DNA from 2 places in the Pseudomonas sp. GW821-FHT09H03 genome. Region 2 is predicted to be linked to the other one. Evidence: predicted binding sites of a transcription regulator. Region 2 holds the regulator's gene; the other holds the start of a gene.
The links. The regulator sigma-54, encoded in region 2, starts transcription at its own class of promoters, with help from an activator protein. The targets are predictions, from matches to a motif close to ANTGGCATNNANNTTGCTNT.
Positions count from the first base shown of each region.

Region 1 (7,469 bases), on a different contig from region 2:
ACAGACCGACCCGACACGCCTTGAGTTCAGGCAGGCCGGCGAGTAACTCGTCCGTTACCAGATGAAAGCCCCGGGGCCTCGCCCGCAGGGTAATCAGAGTCTGTTGCCACATACAGTTCTCCGCACGTTCGGGGCGCATTCTAGCGTGCTCTGGGAAAAAACAAAGGCCCTAATATTCCTTCAATCATGTAAGCCTTCGACCGCACAAAAACACCGGACATCGACGACATACAACTTGCAGGTAAAAACCCTTCAGCCGCTAGTTGAATGACTAATTCCAGACAAAAAAATGCCCGGCAAGCCGGGCAAGTTTTCATACGCTTGCTTACAAGTTGTAGCCGCGCTCGTTATGAAGCGCCAGATCGATGCCGACCGCCTCTTCTTCTTCGTTGATGCGCAGGCCCATGACCGCGTCCAGCACCTTGAGAATGATGTAGGTAGCGACTGCGGTGTAGATCACCGTGAAGCCCACGCCTTTGCACTGAATCCAGACTTGTGCAGCGATGTCGGTCACGGTGCCGAAGCCACCCAGGGACGGTGCAGCGAACACACCGGTCAGGATTGCGCCGAGAATGCCGCCGATACCGTGGACGCCAAACGCATCCAGGGAGTCGTCATAGCCGAGTTTGCGTTTCATCGTGGTAGCGCAGAAGAAGCACACCACGCCAGCCGCCAGACCGATCACCAGTGCGCCCATCGGGCCAACGGTGCCAGCAGCCGGAGTGATGGCTACCAGACCGGCGACCACACCCGAAGCAATGCCCAGCGCGCTTGGTTTGCCGTGGGTGACCCACTCGGCGAACATCCAGCCCAGTGCCGCAGCAGCGGTTGCGATCTGGGTCACCAGCATCGCCATACCGGCGGTGCCGTTGGCCGCAGCGGCGGAGCCGGCGTTGAAACCGAACCAGCCGACCCACAGCATGGCCGCGCCCATCAGGGTGTAACCGAGGTTGTGCGGAGCCATCGGGGTGGTCGGGAAGCCTTTACGCTTGCCCAGTACCAGGCAGGCGACCAGACCGGCCACACCGGCATTGATGTGCACCACGGTCCCGCCGGCGAAGTCCAGCACGCCCCAGTCCCACATCAGACCGCCGTTGCCGGACCAGACCATGTGCGCGATCGGTGCATACACCAGGGTGAACCACACACCCATGAAGATCAGCATCGCGGAGAACTTCATCCGCTCGGCGAAGGCACCGACGATCAGTGCCGGGGTGATGATGGCGAAGGTCATCTGGAAGGTGATGAACACCGCTTCAGGGAACAGCGCCGCAGGGCCGGTCAGGCTCGAAGGCGTAACACCGGCCAGGAAGGCCTTGCCCATGCCACCGAAGAACGAGTTGAAGTTGACGACGCCCTGTTCCATGCCCGTGGTGTCGAACGCGATGCTGTAGCCATAAATGACCCACAGGACGCTGATCAGACCGGTAATGGCGAAGCACTGCATCATCACGGAAAGAATGTTTTTGGAACGAACCATGCCGCCGTAGAACAGCGCGAGGCCAGGAATGGTCATGAACAGCACGAGGGCTGTCGAGGTCAGCATCCAGGCGGTGTCGCCGGAGTTGAGGACTGGGGCCGCCACTTCGTCTGCCGCCAAAGCAAGGCTGGGCATTACGATGGACAACAGGGCTCCTAGCCCTGCGAATTTACGCAGAGTCATATTGTTTTCTCCTGGGGCGTTGGGTTTGTAGCGGCTTAGATCGCGTCGGTATCGGTTTCGCCGGTACGGATGCGAATCGCCTGTTCCAGATTGACCACGAAGATCTTGCCGTCACCGATCTTGCCGGTGTTGGCGGCCTTGGTGATGGCCTCGATGACCCGGTCCAGATCCTTGTCGTCGATGGCGACGTCGATCTTCACCTTTGGCAGGAAATCGACCACGTACTCCGCGCCGCGATACAGCTCGGTGTGACCCTTCTGCCGACCGAAGCCTTTGACCTCAGTGACGGTAATGCCCTGCACGCCGATCTCGGACAGCGACTCGCGTACGTCGTCCAGCTTGAACGGCTTGATGATGGCAGTGACTAGCTTCATGAAAACTCTCTCCCGAATTTGGTGGACTTGCCCCAGGAAAACAAACCCGTCTCAAGTCTAAGCGCAGTGCCTGGCTTTGTAACGCATCGTCGGCCCTGACCTGCCCGTCCGACGCCCCTCACGAAACACTCCCCCGCTTCGCTTGGCGCACTGCGTTCGTCACAGTGACTGCATCAGTGCATGGGTCATCAGGGTCTAAGCAGAAAGCTTGCCATCTCCACAAAAACTACTGTTTTCAAGCCTTTACCCGCAGATGACTGCTTCTTCGCCACAACACGCGACGCGATACGCACAACAACGGTGCGACACCGTCCGTCCATATGCGCGAAAAGCGTGCATCCCTTGCCCGCGCAAATGACTATAGATGCTGCGTGATACACTGCCCGCCATTGCTATCAGGACATTTCCCCATGCTCGCGCCCAAAGACTTCCTCGACGCCCTGAGCGGCACCGCCTCCCGCCTCTTCAGCGGTGACACCCCGCTGCCGAAAAGTGAAATCGAAAGCCAGTTCAAAATGTTGCTGCAGAGCGCCTTCAGCAAACTGGATCTGGTCAGCCGGGAAGAATTTGATAGCCAGATGGTTGTATTGGCGCGGACCAGGGCACGGCTGGAGGCACTCGAAACGAAAGTGGCGGAGATGGAAGCGAAGCTCACTCCACCCACCGAGTAAACACCGCGATCCCTGTGGGAGCTGGCTTGCCCGCGATTGAAGGTCGGCACGACCTTGCGCTTCACCTGTTGGAGCTGCCGCAGGCTGCGATCTCTTGATCTTAAGCCCGCGACAATCCAGGCAACGTCCTACAAAGTTCTCATCCGCCGTCCGATTGTGCCGCGAAGCTCTGGTTCCTAAGCTCACCCAATGCTGGATGTTCAGCACCTGGTTTGGCGACCTGGAACCAAGCAATTCACGGCAACCTCGTTCGATATCTGGATTTCTTTCTCGATTCGAATTATGGCGGCTGTGTGTGGGAGACCTTAGGGTCTGCCGGTATTCGCTTGGCCGGTTCGCCAACCCGCACGCAGCTGCCACCCTTATTGTTTGGCGACGATAAAACGACAGTTATCTATCAAGCGAATTTGGGTACTGCTCTATGGACGACAACTATTTAACCCCCCACGTCTTCACCCGCCACAAACTCCAACTCCACGCCCTACTCCTGCAAAACCAACCCTGGTTCAGCGCACGCGACCTGGGCCGATTACTACGCATTTACCTCAACGACCGCCAACTCCGAAAACTCGATCTCGACCAATACCAAACCACCCAAACCCTAATCTACGGCCGCATCGAAAACACCCTGCTGATCAGCGAATCCGGCGTCTATGCCCTGCTCGTCTATCACTACTGCCCCGAGTACCGAGCGCTGCGCGAATGGCTAACCCACGAAGTCGTCCCCGCCCTGCGAGACGCCCAACACCCCGCCACACCTGAACGCCCGCAACTTAGCCTGCTCAACTGGCCGGAAATGTCATTGAGCTTGCTGCACTGGAATAACCAGCCGTGGATTCGGTTGCAGGATGTGCCGCAGATGATGAGGGAGCGCAAGCAGGACCAACGCCCGGTTACCCCTTGGTGGAAGCGAGCTTCACGAGTATTGCCGTCGTTTTGAATATTCATCGTTCAAACCCGCTCGATCCGGGCTGAGCGTGTAAAGGGGATTCACCGTGTGTTACGCGGGGATCGACGGGACTGGCGAGCGCCATGTACTTAAGCCTCGGGTTCTGGCACAACCCAAGCCGGCTGCCGTATAGCTCCGCAGGCCGCAGCAGCTATGGCATATTGGCACCCCTTGAACCAACCGCACGCACCAGGGAAACGCATGGACACAATCGTCATTAGGTACTTCGAGCAGGTCAAAGACCTCGTGACGGGGACGGTAACCGTGTCCCCTTTGGGCAAAGAAACGCATGAGTCCATTTCTGAGGCGCTGATGCCTGGCGAGGGAACTCACAAAATCTTCTGCATCAAAAAATTCACTGGTGTCGCGAATTACCGTTGGTTTGTGGAAGGCATGGCACTGCTCTCCGCCCCTGGCGCCGTACCTGCTGAATTCTCGGTGACGCTCAGCAAGATCTACACCACGGTGCCAGAGGAATACCTTCAGCAGACGCTGAGTAAAACAGGCTACAAGCTGAACAGAGTGGTGCAGTTTGGGACGATAGTCGAAGTTGACTACGGGTTCATTCAGAGCATTGGCCGGGAGGATGGCGCTATAAAGACCAATAAGCGCTATTGCGATACCTTGCAGAAAGGTGAAATGCACAAGCGCAGACTGGCCATTGTGGTTCGCGCTAGTCGAGGGATTTGCCAGGTTGTTCCTGTGACCTCTGACGAACCTGATGACTCTGACAAAACCTGTTTTCAGCTTTCACGCCAGACACTCGACCCGCTCACGCTGTGGGGATCGAGCGGAAAGGACAGTTGGGCGATCAGCAAGATGGTGGAGTCCATATCCCCCAACAGGATCCTACCTCCGTCCACGATTTATCAGCATCGTGGACAGTCTCGTCGAGGCCGCAACACTCACTACGCATTGCGCCTAACGGAAGCAGAGAAAACCCTACTGAAGACCTCACTTCTTCACAGTATAGGCGTCACCGACTACCAGCAGACCAAGAACAAGCTGAACGAGACCCGCGAGCAGCTGCAAGAGCTGACAGCAGCAGCTGCCGAACTCCAGACAGCGAACGCTCGTATTGCAGCCCTCGAGGCTGAGAGAGGCGAGTTGCTTTTGTACAAGGAGGTTGCGCAAGACTGGGGGAAGGGGATGGGTGAAGGCCAGCTCGATGCAGCGATAAAAGATTTGAGAGAGCTCTACGAGGCCATGGTGACCGAGGGTTGGAATGAAACAATCACCGCCTGAATGCGAGCTACTGCTGTCAATCTGATTGACATAATGATTAGCAAGCGCTAACCTTTTTTCTACTGGCGAGGAATGCTGGAGCAGTACCGGAACCTCGCGACGGCCCTAGGGCATATACTGCAGAAGAAAACGATTTACAAAGAACCGCCTTTTGGCGGTTTTTTGCTTTTCGGATGCCAGCAATTGACTTGCTATCCGCAAAAGCGTGCCCATGGCACATTAGTCGGGCAGATACCGCGAGCAATACCAAATCAGAAATAAAAAAAAGGCGCCCATTGGGCACCTTTTCAGTATTTTTGAGGAGTAGTCGCAGCGATTCTTTAGCTCCCAGCCTTGCGACCTTGGGTTCAGAATCCGACAGGCTAGCCCGTCGTCACTACTTCAGAGAAACCAGCATTCTCAGCTGCCAAAAATGCGGGGGGGGGCCTTTGCTGGTGCCCAGTCCCGACGAATGCGCAGTTGCAGACCTCAGAAACGAGGATCCGTTAATGCCAGCCTATAGTCAACACTTTCAGTGTAAATCCTCCTTGTAAACGCCCCATTTAAGGGCTTTTAAAGCCTCCTGCAACATCCAGCGAAAATTCATTTCCACTGCCCCCACGCGAAACCCTCATCTCCTGACTACCCTTCAAAAACCCGCAGGAAGCGGCCTCCCCCGTCATGCTCAAGGAACGACCATGTCCCTCTCCATCGTCCACAGCCGCGCCCAGATTGGCGTGGATGCGCCCGCTGTCACCGTTGAAGTCCACCTGGCCAATGGTTTGCCGTCACTGACCATGGTCGGTCTGCCAGAGGCGGCGGTGAAGGAAAGCAAGGACCGGGTGCGCAGTGCGATCATCAACTCAGGACTGCAATTTCCGGCGCGACGCATCACGCTAAATCTGGCTCCTGCCGATTTGCCCAAGGATGGCGGGCGCTTCGATCTGGCGATAGCCTTGGGGATTCTGTCAGCCAGCGTGCAGGTGCCGGCGCTAACTCTGGATGATGTGGAGTGCCTGGGGGAGTTGGCGCTTTCGGGCGCGGTACGTGCCGTGAAGGGCGTATTGCCGGCTGCGCTGGCAGCGCGCAAGGCCGGGCGGGTGCTGATGGTGCCACGGGCGAATGCCGAGGAAGCCTGCCTCGCGTCCGGGTTAAAGGTGATCGCTGTGGATCACTTGCTGCAGGCCGTGGCGCACTTCAACGGGCATACGCCTGTTGAGCCCTTCGTCTCCGATGGGTTGATGCACGCCAGCAAGCCCTACCCCGATTTGAATGAAGTACAAGGTCAGCAAGCCGCCAAACGGGCCTTGCTGATTGCTGCGGCGGGGGCGCATAACCTGTTGTTCAGCGGGCCGCCCGGCACGGGCAAGACGCTGCTGGCGAGTCGTTTGCCGGGCCTGTTGCCGCCCTTGGCCGAAAGCGAGGCACTGGAAGTCGCGGCGATTCAATCGGTCACCAGTTGTGTGCCGCTCAGCCATTGGCCACAGCGCCCCTTTCGACAACCACACCATTCCGCCTCAGGACCGGCACTGGTGGGCGGTGGCTCGAAACCACAACCCGGCGAAATCACCCTGGCCCATCATGGCGTGCTGTTCCTCGATGAACTCCCGGAGTTTGATCGCAAGGTATTGGAGGTGTTGAGAGAGCCACTGGAGTCCGGCCACATCGTGATTTCCCGCGCCAAGGACCGCGTACGCTTCCCGGCGCGCTTTCAACTGGTCGCCGCGATGAATCCCTGCCCCTGTGGATATCTTGGCGAACCGAGTGGCCGTTGTTCCTGTACGCCGGACATGGTTCAGCGCTATCGCAACAAACTGTCGGGGCCACTGCTGGATCGTATTGATCTGCACCTGACGGTTGCTCGCGAAGCCACGGCATTGAATCCTGCGTTAAAACCCGGCGACGACACTGCCACCGCCGCCGAGTCGGTTGCCGATGCACGGGAACGGCAACAAAAGCGCCAAGGCTGTGCCAATGCCTTTCTCGACTTGCCGGGCCTGCGCAGACACTGCAAGTTATCCACAACAGACGAAACCTGGCTGGAGACGGCGTGTGAACGACTGACCTTGTCACTGCGAGCGGCCCATCGACTGCTCAAAGTAGCGCGCACCCTTGCGGACCTTGAACAAGTCGATGAGATCAGACGCGAGCACTTGGCCGAAGCGCTGCAATACCGGCCAACAAGCCAGTAGCTCAAATTTGTAAGTGCTTTGTGACCGGCGAATCCCAGCCCATGCGCATATTGCCGATCCGGTCCTGCAAGACGTTCATGCCGCGAGTCGGCACCACCCAGAGTTTCATCGTGCCGTTAACGTTGTCGACGATGCTGACGCCCTCCGCTCGAGCCTTCCCAAGCCAATTAAATTTGACCTTATGCAACCTCCGCACGCTTACGTTAGTCTCATACGGATTGAACCTCCGGCAGACTGTTTGCGATATCATAATGACATCAATGTCGCACGCTAAATGCAGGAGCAAGTACAGACACATTTGTCTGTCATTTTTGCGCAACGGATCGTATGGAGTTTGAATGCGCGGGGCACTATTACGCAGCGGTAAGAGCGGGTCATTCACTGCCCTCGGCGAAA
Region 1 covers NZ_JBWKOF010000001.1:280,888-288,356, forward strand. Annotated here, with positions in the region: gene AC07OG_RS01300 (secondary thiamine-phosphate synthase enzyme YjbQ) at 1-112, opposite strand, end outside; gene AC07OG_RS01305 (ammonium transporter) at 326-1,663, opposite strand; gene glnK (P-II family nitrogen regulator) at 1,699-2,037, opposite strand; gene AC07OG_RS01315 (accessory factor UbiK family protein) at 2,448-2,708, shown strand; gene AC07OG_RS01320 (BRO-N domain-containing protein) at 3,130-3,648, shown strand; gene AC07OG_RS01325 (hypothetical protein) at 3,859-4,902, shown strand; gene AC07OG_RS01330 (YifB family Mg chelatase-like AAA ATPase) at 5,580-7,073, shown strand; partial or broken gene AC07OG_RS01335 (DUF4432 domain-containing protein) at 7,096-7,278, opposite strand; gene AC07OG_RS01340 (SrfA family protein) at 7,412-7,469, shown strand, end outside.
Region 1: glnK (P-II family nitrogen regulator) is a predicted target of sigma-54. The motif match lies at 2,234-2,253, and genes of this name have one in related genera.

Region 2 (7,469 bases):
GGCTGCCGAGGTCAACCTCAATGTTCACGTCGAGCATGAAGCCTGCCCATTGAACCTGGCGCCCACCTCGTCGACCACCGCAGCACTGGTCATGGGCGATGCCCTGGCTGTTGCGCTGCTGGAAGCCCGCGGCTTTACCGCCGAAGACTTCGCCTTCTCCCACCCCGGTGGTGCACTGGGTCGACGGCTGTTGCTGAAAGTGGAAAACGTCATGCACGCCGGCCAGGAACTACCACAGGTGCAACGCGGCACCCTGCTCAAGGACGCGCTGATGGAAATGACCCGCAAGGGCCTGGGCATGACCGTGATCCTGGAAGCCGACGGCAAACTGGCGGGGATCTTCACCGACGGTGATTTGCGCCGCACCCTGGACCGCAGCATCGACATCCACAGTGCCACCATCGACCAGGTCATGACCGCCCATGGCAAGACTGCCCGGGCCGAGATGCTCGCGGCCGAAGCACTGAAAATCATGGAAGACCACAAGATCAACGCGCTGGTCGTGGTCGACGGCGACGACCGCCCGGTCGGTGCCTTGAACATGCACGACTTGCTGCGCGCAGGAGTAATGTAATGACCATTGACCTGATGCAACGTGGCAAGCAGATCAAACTGGCGGTTTTCGACGTCGACGGCGTCCTCACCGACGGGCGCCTGTACTTCCTCGAAGACGGCAGCGAGTTCAAGACCTTCAACACCCTCGACGGCCAGGGCATCAAGATGTTGATGGCAGCCGGCGTACAGACAGCTATCATCAGTGGCCGCAAGACCCCGGTGGTCGAGCGACGGGCCAAGAACCTCGGCATCCCGCACCTTTATCAGGGACGAGAGGATAAACTGGTGGTACTGGACGAACTTCTCGCCCAACTCAATCTAAGCTATGAACAGGTCGCCTATCTTGGCGACGACCTGCCGGACCTGCCGGTGATTCGCCGCGTAGGCCTGGGCATGGCGGTGGCCAACGCCGCCAGCTTCGTGCGCGAACACGCCCACGGCATTACCGTTGCCCGTGGCGGCGAAGGTGCCGCACGCGAATTCTGCGAATTGATCCTGCGCGCCCAGGGCCGCCTCGATGCGGCCAACGCTGCGTACCTGTGAGCCCACTATGCTGAGCAAAAAGTTTCGCAACACACTACTGTTCGGTTGCATCGCTGCGATATTCGCCGCGGTCGGCTATTGGAACATCAGCCCTGAACGTTTCCTCGACAAGCCGGTTGTGCCTGTCGATGAAAGTGCCATCGACTATTACGCCATCAATGCGCACAGTGTGCAGTTCCTGCCGGACGGCGGATTGCAATACGAAATGACGTCGGACAAGGTCGAACACCTCAAGGCGACCGAAGTGACACTGCTGACCAACCCCGACCTGAATATGTTTCGCGGTACGGAGTTTCCATGGCATGTCCAGAGTTTGCGCGCTGAAGTAAACCCGGACGGCACGGAAGTCGAATTGATCGATGACGTGCGCATCACCCGCTTCGACGAGAAAAACCGAAGAACCCTGATCACCAGCACCCGCATGACGGTGTTCCCGCAGCAAGAATATGCGCAGACCGAGCAAGACGTTAGAATCGACGGCGCTGGCGGTGTATCGACTGGCAAGGGAATGAAAGCGTATTTGAAAGAAAGCAGGATACACCTGCTATCGAACGTAAGAGGACAGTATGAGGCTCGTTAAAACCCTTCCGATTTTGCTCAGTCTGGGCGCAGCACTGGGAAGCGTGAGCGCCTGGGCTCTGCCGGACGATCAACAACAGCCTATTCGCATTCAGGCCGACGACGCCCAACTGGACGACAAGAACGGTGTTGCCACCTACACCGGCGACGTAATCATCACCCAGGGCTCGATGAAGGTTACCGGCAACAAGGTAACCATGACCCGCACCCCCAACGGTGACATCGACGTGGTGACCTCGGTGGGCAATCTGGCCTACTTCGAGCAGTTGCAAACGGCTGGTGATACCAAGCCTGTGCAGGGCTGGGGCGTGACGATCCAGTACCACGCCGCGCAAAATCGCGTCGTGCTGATCGACAAGGCCAAAGTTGTCGACAAGGACAACAACATCACCCAGGGCGAGAAAATCGTCTACGACACCGAGAAGAAGCTCGCCAGCGCCGGTCGCGCTACCGGCAGCAAGGTGACCGAGTCGCGCCCGCGCATCGACATGGTTATCCAGCCGAAGAAGAAAACCGACGAGAAAAAGGCCCAGTAATGGCAACTCTGAAAGCTCAGCATCTGGCCAAGAGCTACAAGAGCCGCCAGGTCGTACGTGACGTCAGCCTGTCCATCGACAGCGGTCAGATCGTCGGCCTGCTCGGCCCCAACGGCGCCGGCAAGACCACCTGTTTCTACATGATCGTAGGCCTGGTGCAGGCTGATCAGGGTCGCGTGCTGATCGACGACCTGGACGTCAGCCACCAGCCAATGCACGGCCGTGCAAAGGCCGGCATCGGCTATCTGCCGCAGGAAGCATCGATCTTTCGCAAACTCTCGGTGGCCGACAACATCATGGCGATCCTCGAGACCCGCAAGGAACTCGACAAGGCCGGTCGCCGCAAGGAGCTGGAAAGCCTGCTGCAGGAATTCCACATCAGCCACATCCGCGACAACCTCGGCATGAGCCTGTCCGGCGGTGAGCGCCGCCGCGTGGAGATCGCCCGGGCACTGGCCACCAACCCGAAATTCATCCTCCTGGATGAACCTTTCGCCGGCGTCGACCCGATTTCGGTGGGCGACATCAAACAGATCATCTACCACCTCAAGGCCAAGGGCATTGGCGTGCTGATCACTGACCACAACGTCCGTGAAACCCTGGATATCTGCGAAACCGCCTACATCGTCAACGATGGCCAATTGATCGCCGAGGGCGACGCCGAGACCATCCTGGCCAACGACCTGGTGAAGGAAGTTTACCTGGGCCATGAGTTCCGCCTGTAAGCGCTGAGGTGTCTGGCAGGTCGCCAGAGTGCTTATCTCGATAAAAAATCAACACTTTTTTATTGTTACAGCGCTCTAGGCAAACACTGCAGTTTCGGGCATATAATTTGCTTATGTTTGGCGCTTCGGCGCCCTGTAGTGGATGGCGCATGTGCGCCGGCGAATAAGGTGTTAAGCCCCTGCCATGAAACCATCGCTAGTCTTGAGAATGGGCCAGCAGCTGACGATGACACCGCAGCTGCAACAGGCCATCCGCCTGCTCCAATTGTCGACCCTGGACCTGCAACAGGAAATCCAGGAGGCGCTGGAGTCCAATCCGATGCTCGAACGCCAGGAAGAAGGCGACGACTTCGACAATTCCGACCCCCTGGCCGACAGTGCCGAACAGAAGCCCAATACCGACATTCAGGAGCCTTCCTACCAGGAAAGCGCCCCCACGGTGGATAACCTGGAGGAAGGCGACTGGAACGAGCGCATTCCCAACGAGCTCCCCGTCGATACAGCGTGGGAAGACGTTTATCAGACCAGCGCCAGCAGCCTGCCAAGCAACGATGACGACGAATGGGATTTCACCACCCGCACATCGGCTGGCGAAAGCCTGCAAAGCCACCTGCTGTGGCAGTTGAATCTGGCGCCGATGTCCGACACCGATCGGCTGATAGCCGTCACCCTGATCGACTGCATCAACAATCAGGGCTACCTGGACGAGACACTCGAGGAAATCCTCGAAGCCTTCGATCCGGAGCTGGACATTGAACTGGACGAAATCGAAGCCGTCCTGCACCGCATCCAGCAATTCGAGCCCGCTGGCATCGGCGCCCGCAATCTGAGCGAGTGCCTGCTGCTGCAATTGCGCCAGTTGCCGGCCAAGACCCCTTGGCTGGCCGAGGCCAAGCGCCTGGTCAGCGACTACATCGACCTGCTGGGCAGCCGCGACTACAGCCAGCTGATGCGCCGCATGAAACTCAAGGAAGATGAGCTGCGCCAGGTGATCGAACTGGTTCAGAGCCTCAACCCTCGGCCCGGCTCGCAGATCGAGTCCACCGAAGCCGAGTACGTCGTACCGGACGTCATCGTGCGCAAGGACAACGAGCGCTGGCTGGTCGAACTGAATCAGGAGTCGGTGCCACGCCTGCGCGTCAACGCCCAGTACGCCGGTTTCGTGCGCCGCGCCGACACCAGCGCCGACAACACCTTCATGCGTAACCAGTTGCAGGAAGCCCGCTGGTTCATCAAGAGCCTGCAAAGCCGCAACGAGACCCTGATGAAAGTGGCGACCCAGATCGTCGAGCACCAGCGCGGTTTTCTCGAGTACGGCGATGAAGCCATGAAGCCGCTGGTCCTGCATGACATCGCCGAAGCGGTGGGCATGCACGAATCGACGATTTCCCGGGTCACCACCCAGAAGTTCATGCACACCCCTCGGGGAATCTATGAACTGAAATACTTTTTCTCCAGCCACGTCAGCACCTCCGAAGGCGGTGAATGCTCGTCTACGGCGATCCGCGCGATCATCAAAAAACTGGTTGCCGCGGAAAATCAGAAAAAGCCATTGAGTGACAGCAAGATCGCTGGTTTACTGGAAGCACAAGGCATTCAGGTGGCTCGCCGCACCGTCGCCAAATACCGCGAATCCCTCGGGATCGCGCCTTCGAGCGAACGTAAGCGGTTGATGTAGAGCCACGCCACAGCGTTCCAGTGGTAGATCATCTGATCTACCGCTTTATGCACTGGCAACGAAGGAGAAGCTGTATGCAAGTCAATATCAGTGGACACCAACTGGAAGTGACCGAACCTCTTCGCACCTACATCGGCGAAAAACTCGAACGATTGGAAAGGCATTTCGACAAGATCACCAACGTGCAGGTCACGATGACAGTCGAAAAGCTGAAGCAGAAAATCGAAGCCACCTTGCATATTCCCGGTAGTGAAGTAGTCGCAAACGCAGAACATGACGACATGTATGCGGCTATCGACTCACTCACCGACAAGCTGGATCGCCAACTCAAAAAGCATAAGGAAAAGACCCAGAGCCTCCTTCAGGGCGCAACCGGTCGTTAACACTCCCAACCCATGATCCGACTTGAAAGTATCCTGACCCCCGGCCGTTCCCTGGTGAACGTGCCGGGCGGCAGTAAAAAGAAAGCCCTCGAACAAATTGCCAATCTGATCGCCCGCGAAGTGCCGGGCATGGAGATGCAAGATGTCTTCGAGGCATTGATTGCCCGTGAAAAACTCGGTTCCACCGGGTTTGGCAACGGCATCGCCATTCCCCATTGCCGCCTCAAGGGCTGCAATTCGCCCATCAGTGCCTTGATGCACCTGGACGCACCCATCGATTTCGACGCCATCGACGGCGCACCGGTTGACCTGCTGTTCGTACTGCTGGTCCCGCAAGCCGCTACCGATGCGCACCTTGAGTTGCTGCGGCAGATCGCCAGCATGCTCGACCGCAAGGAAGTACGGGAAAAGCTGCGTAGCGCCCCAAGCAACGAAGCCTTGTATCAGGTTGTCCTGGACGAGCAGAACGGTCAGTAATCATGCGCTTGATCATCGTCAGTGGCCGTTCCGGCTCAGGTAAAAGTACCGCCCTCGATGTACTCGAGGACAACGGCTATTACTGTATCGACAACCTGCCTGCCGGGCTGCTGCCGGAACTCGCGCAAACAGCGCTGATCCACACTGAACTGACTCAGCCGCTGGTGGCCGTATCCATCGACGCGCGCAACCTGCCAAGCCACCTGTCGCGCTTTCCCGACCTGCTCGAGGAAGTTCGCAGTCGCCATATCCATTGCGATGTCCTGTACCTGGACGCTGACGAAGAGACCCTGCTCAAGCGCTTCTCGGAAACCCGCCGGCGCCACCCACTGAGCAATGCCAACCGTTCGCTGGCCGAAGCCATCAGCGTCGAGAGCCTTCTGCTCGGGCCCATCGCTGACCTCGCCGACCTGAAAATCAACACCACCAGCCTGAACCTGTATCAGCTGCGTGATGCCATCAAGCTGCGCCTGCTGAACCAGCCGGAACCCGGCACCGCGTTTCTGGTGGAGTCTTTCGGATTCAAGCGCGGGATGCCGGTGGATGCCGACCTGGTGTTCGATGTGCGCTGCCTGCCAAACCCCTATTGGAAACCGGAGTTGCGCGAGCAGTCCGGTCTCGATCAGCCGGTTGCCGAATACCTTGCAGCGCAGCCGGATGTCGAAGAGATGTTCCAGGATATTTCCACATATCTGCTAAAGTGGCTGCCGCGTTTTGCCGCCAGCAACCGCGCGTACGTCACCATTGCCATTGGCTGCACCGGCGGGCATCACCGCTCCGTGTACCTGACCGAACGTCTTGGCCAGGTCCTGCAACAATCTCTGAAGAACGTCCAGGTTCGCCACCGCGACCTCAGCTAAAGGATTCACACCGCGATGCCTGCTCTGGAAATCGAAATCATCAACAAGCTGGGGCTGCACGCCCGCGCTTCTGCGAAATTTGTTGGGGTGGCAGGTCAGTACCCGTGCCAGATCCGGGCCGGTCGTACACCCACATCGATGGTCGATGGCAAAAGCATCATGGCCATGATGATGCTCGCGGCTGGCAAAGGCACAACGATTCATTTGAGTACTGAAGGCGAGCAGGAAGATGAAGCGCTGGCCGCGCTGGTGGCGTTGATCAACAACTTCTTCGACGAAGGCGAGTAACAGTCAGGATCAAGATCAAAAGATCGCAGTCTTCGGCAGCTCCTGCATTGGATTACTTGCAGGAACTGACGAAGGCCGCGATTTTTTGATCTAAAAAAAAGCGCCACCCGATGGGTGACGCGCCTTTTGTGTTGCGACCGGGAATCAGCTACCCGCCACCATCATCCGCTCGATCAATACCGAACCCGTGCGAATGTTGCTGCGCAGCTCCAGATCATTACCGACCGCGACAATCTGCTTGAACATGTCGCGCATGTTGCCGGCGATGGTCACTTCCTGCACCGCGAACTGGATTTCGCCGTTCTCGACCCAGTAACCCGCCGCTCCACGGGAATAATCGCCGGTGACCATGTTCAGTCCCTGCCCCATCAACTCGGTGACCAGCAGGCCGCGCCCCATACGGCGCAGCAAGGCCGCCTGGTCTTCATCGCCATGGGTGACGAACAGGTTGTGCACGCCGCCAGCGTTAGCGGTGCTCGGCATGCCGAGCTTGCGGCCGGAGTAGGTGCCAAGGATGTAGGACACCAACTCGCCTTTTTCGACGAACGGCTTGGCATAGGTCGCCAGGCCATCACCGTCGAACGCGGCGCTGCCCATGGCACGCATCAGGTGTGGACGCTCATCGATGGTCAGCCACTCCGGAAACAGCTTCTGGCCCAGGGTGCCTTCGAGGAAGGATGACTTGCGATACAGGCTGCCACCGGAAATCGCCGACAGGAAACTGCCAAACAGACCACCGGCCAATTCAGCGGAAAACAGCACCGGTACTTCGCAGGTCGGCACCGGACGCGCGCCCAGACGACTGGCTGCGCGTTGCGCGGCACGCTGGCCGATGCTCACCGGGT
Region 2 covers NZ_JBWKOF010000008.1:46,759-54,227, reverse strand. Annotated here, with positions in the region: gene AC07OG_RS13090 (KpsF/GutQ family sugar-phosphate isomerase) at 1-574, shown strand, start outside; gene AC07OG_RS13085 (KdsC family phosphatase) at 574-1,098, shown strand; gene lptC (LPS export ABC transporter periplasmic protein LptC) at 1,106-1,678, shown strand; gene lptA (lipopolysaccharide transport periplasmic protein LptA) at 1,665-2,213, shown strand; gene lptB (LPS export ABC transporter ATP-binding protein) at 2,213-2,938, shown strand; gene AC07OG_RS13065 (RNA polymerase factor sigma-54) at 3,123-4,616, shown strand; gene hpf (ribosome hibernation-promoting factor, HPF/YfiA family) at 4,691-4,999, shown strand; gene ptsN (PTS IIA-like nitrogen regulatory protein PtsN) at 5,012-5,476, shown strand; gene rapZ (RNase adapter RapZ) at 5,479-6,336, shown strand; gene AC07OG_RS13045 (HPr family phosphocarrier protein) at 6,352-6,624, shown strand; gene pmbA (metalloprotease PmbA) at 6,769-7,469, opposite strand, start outside.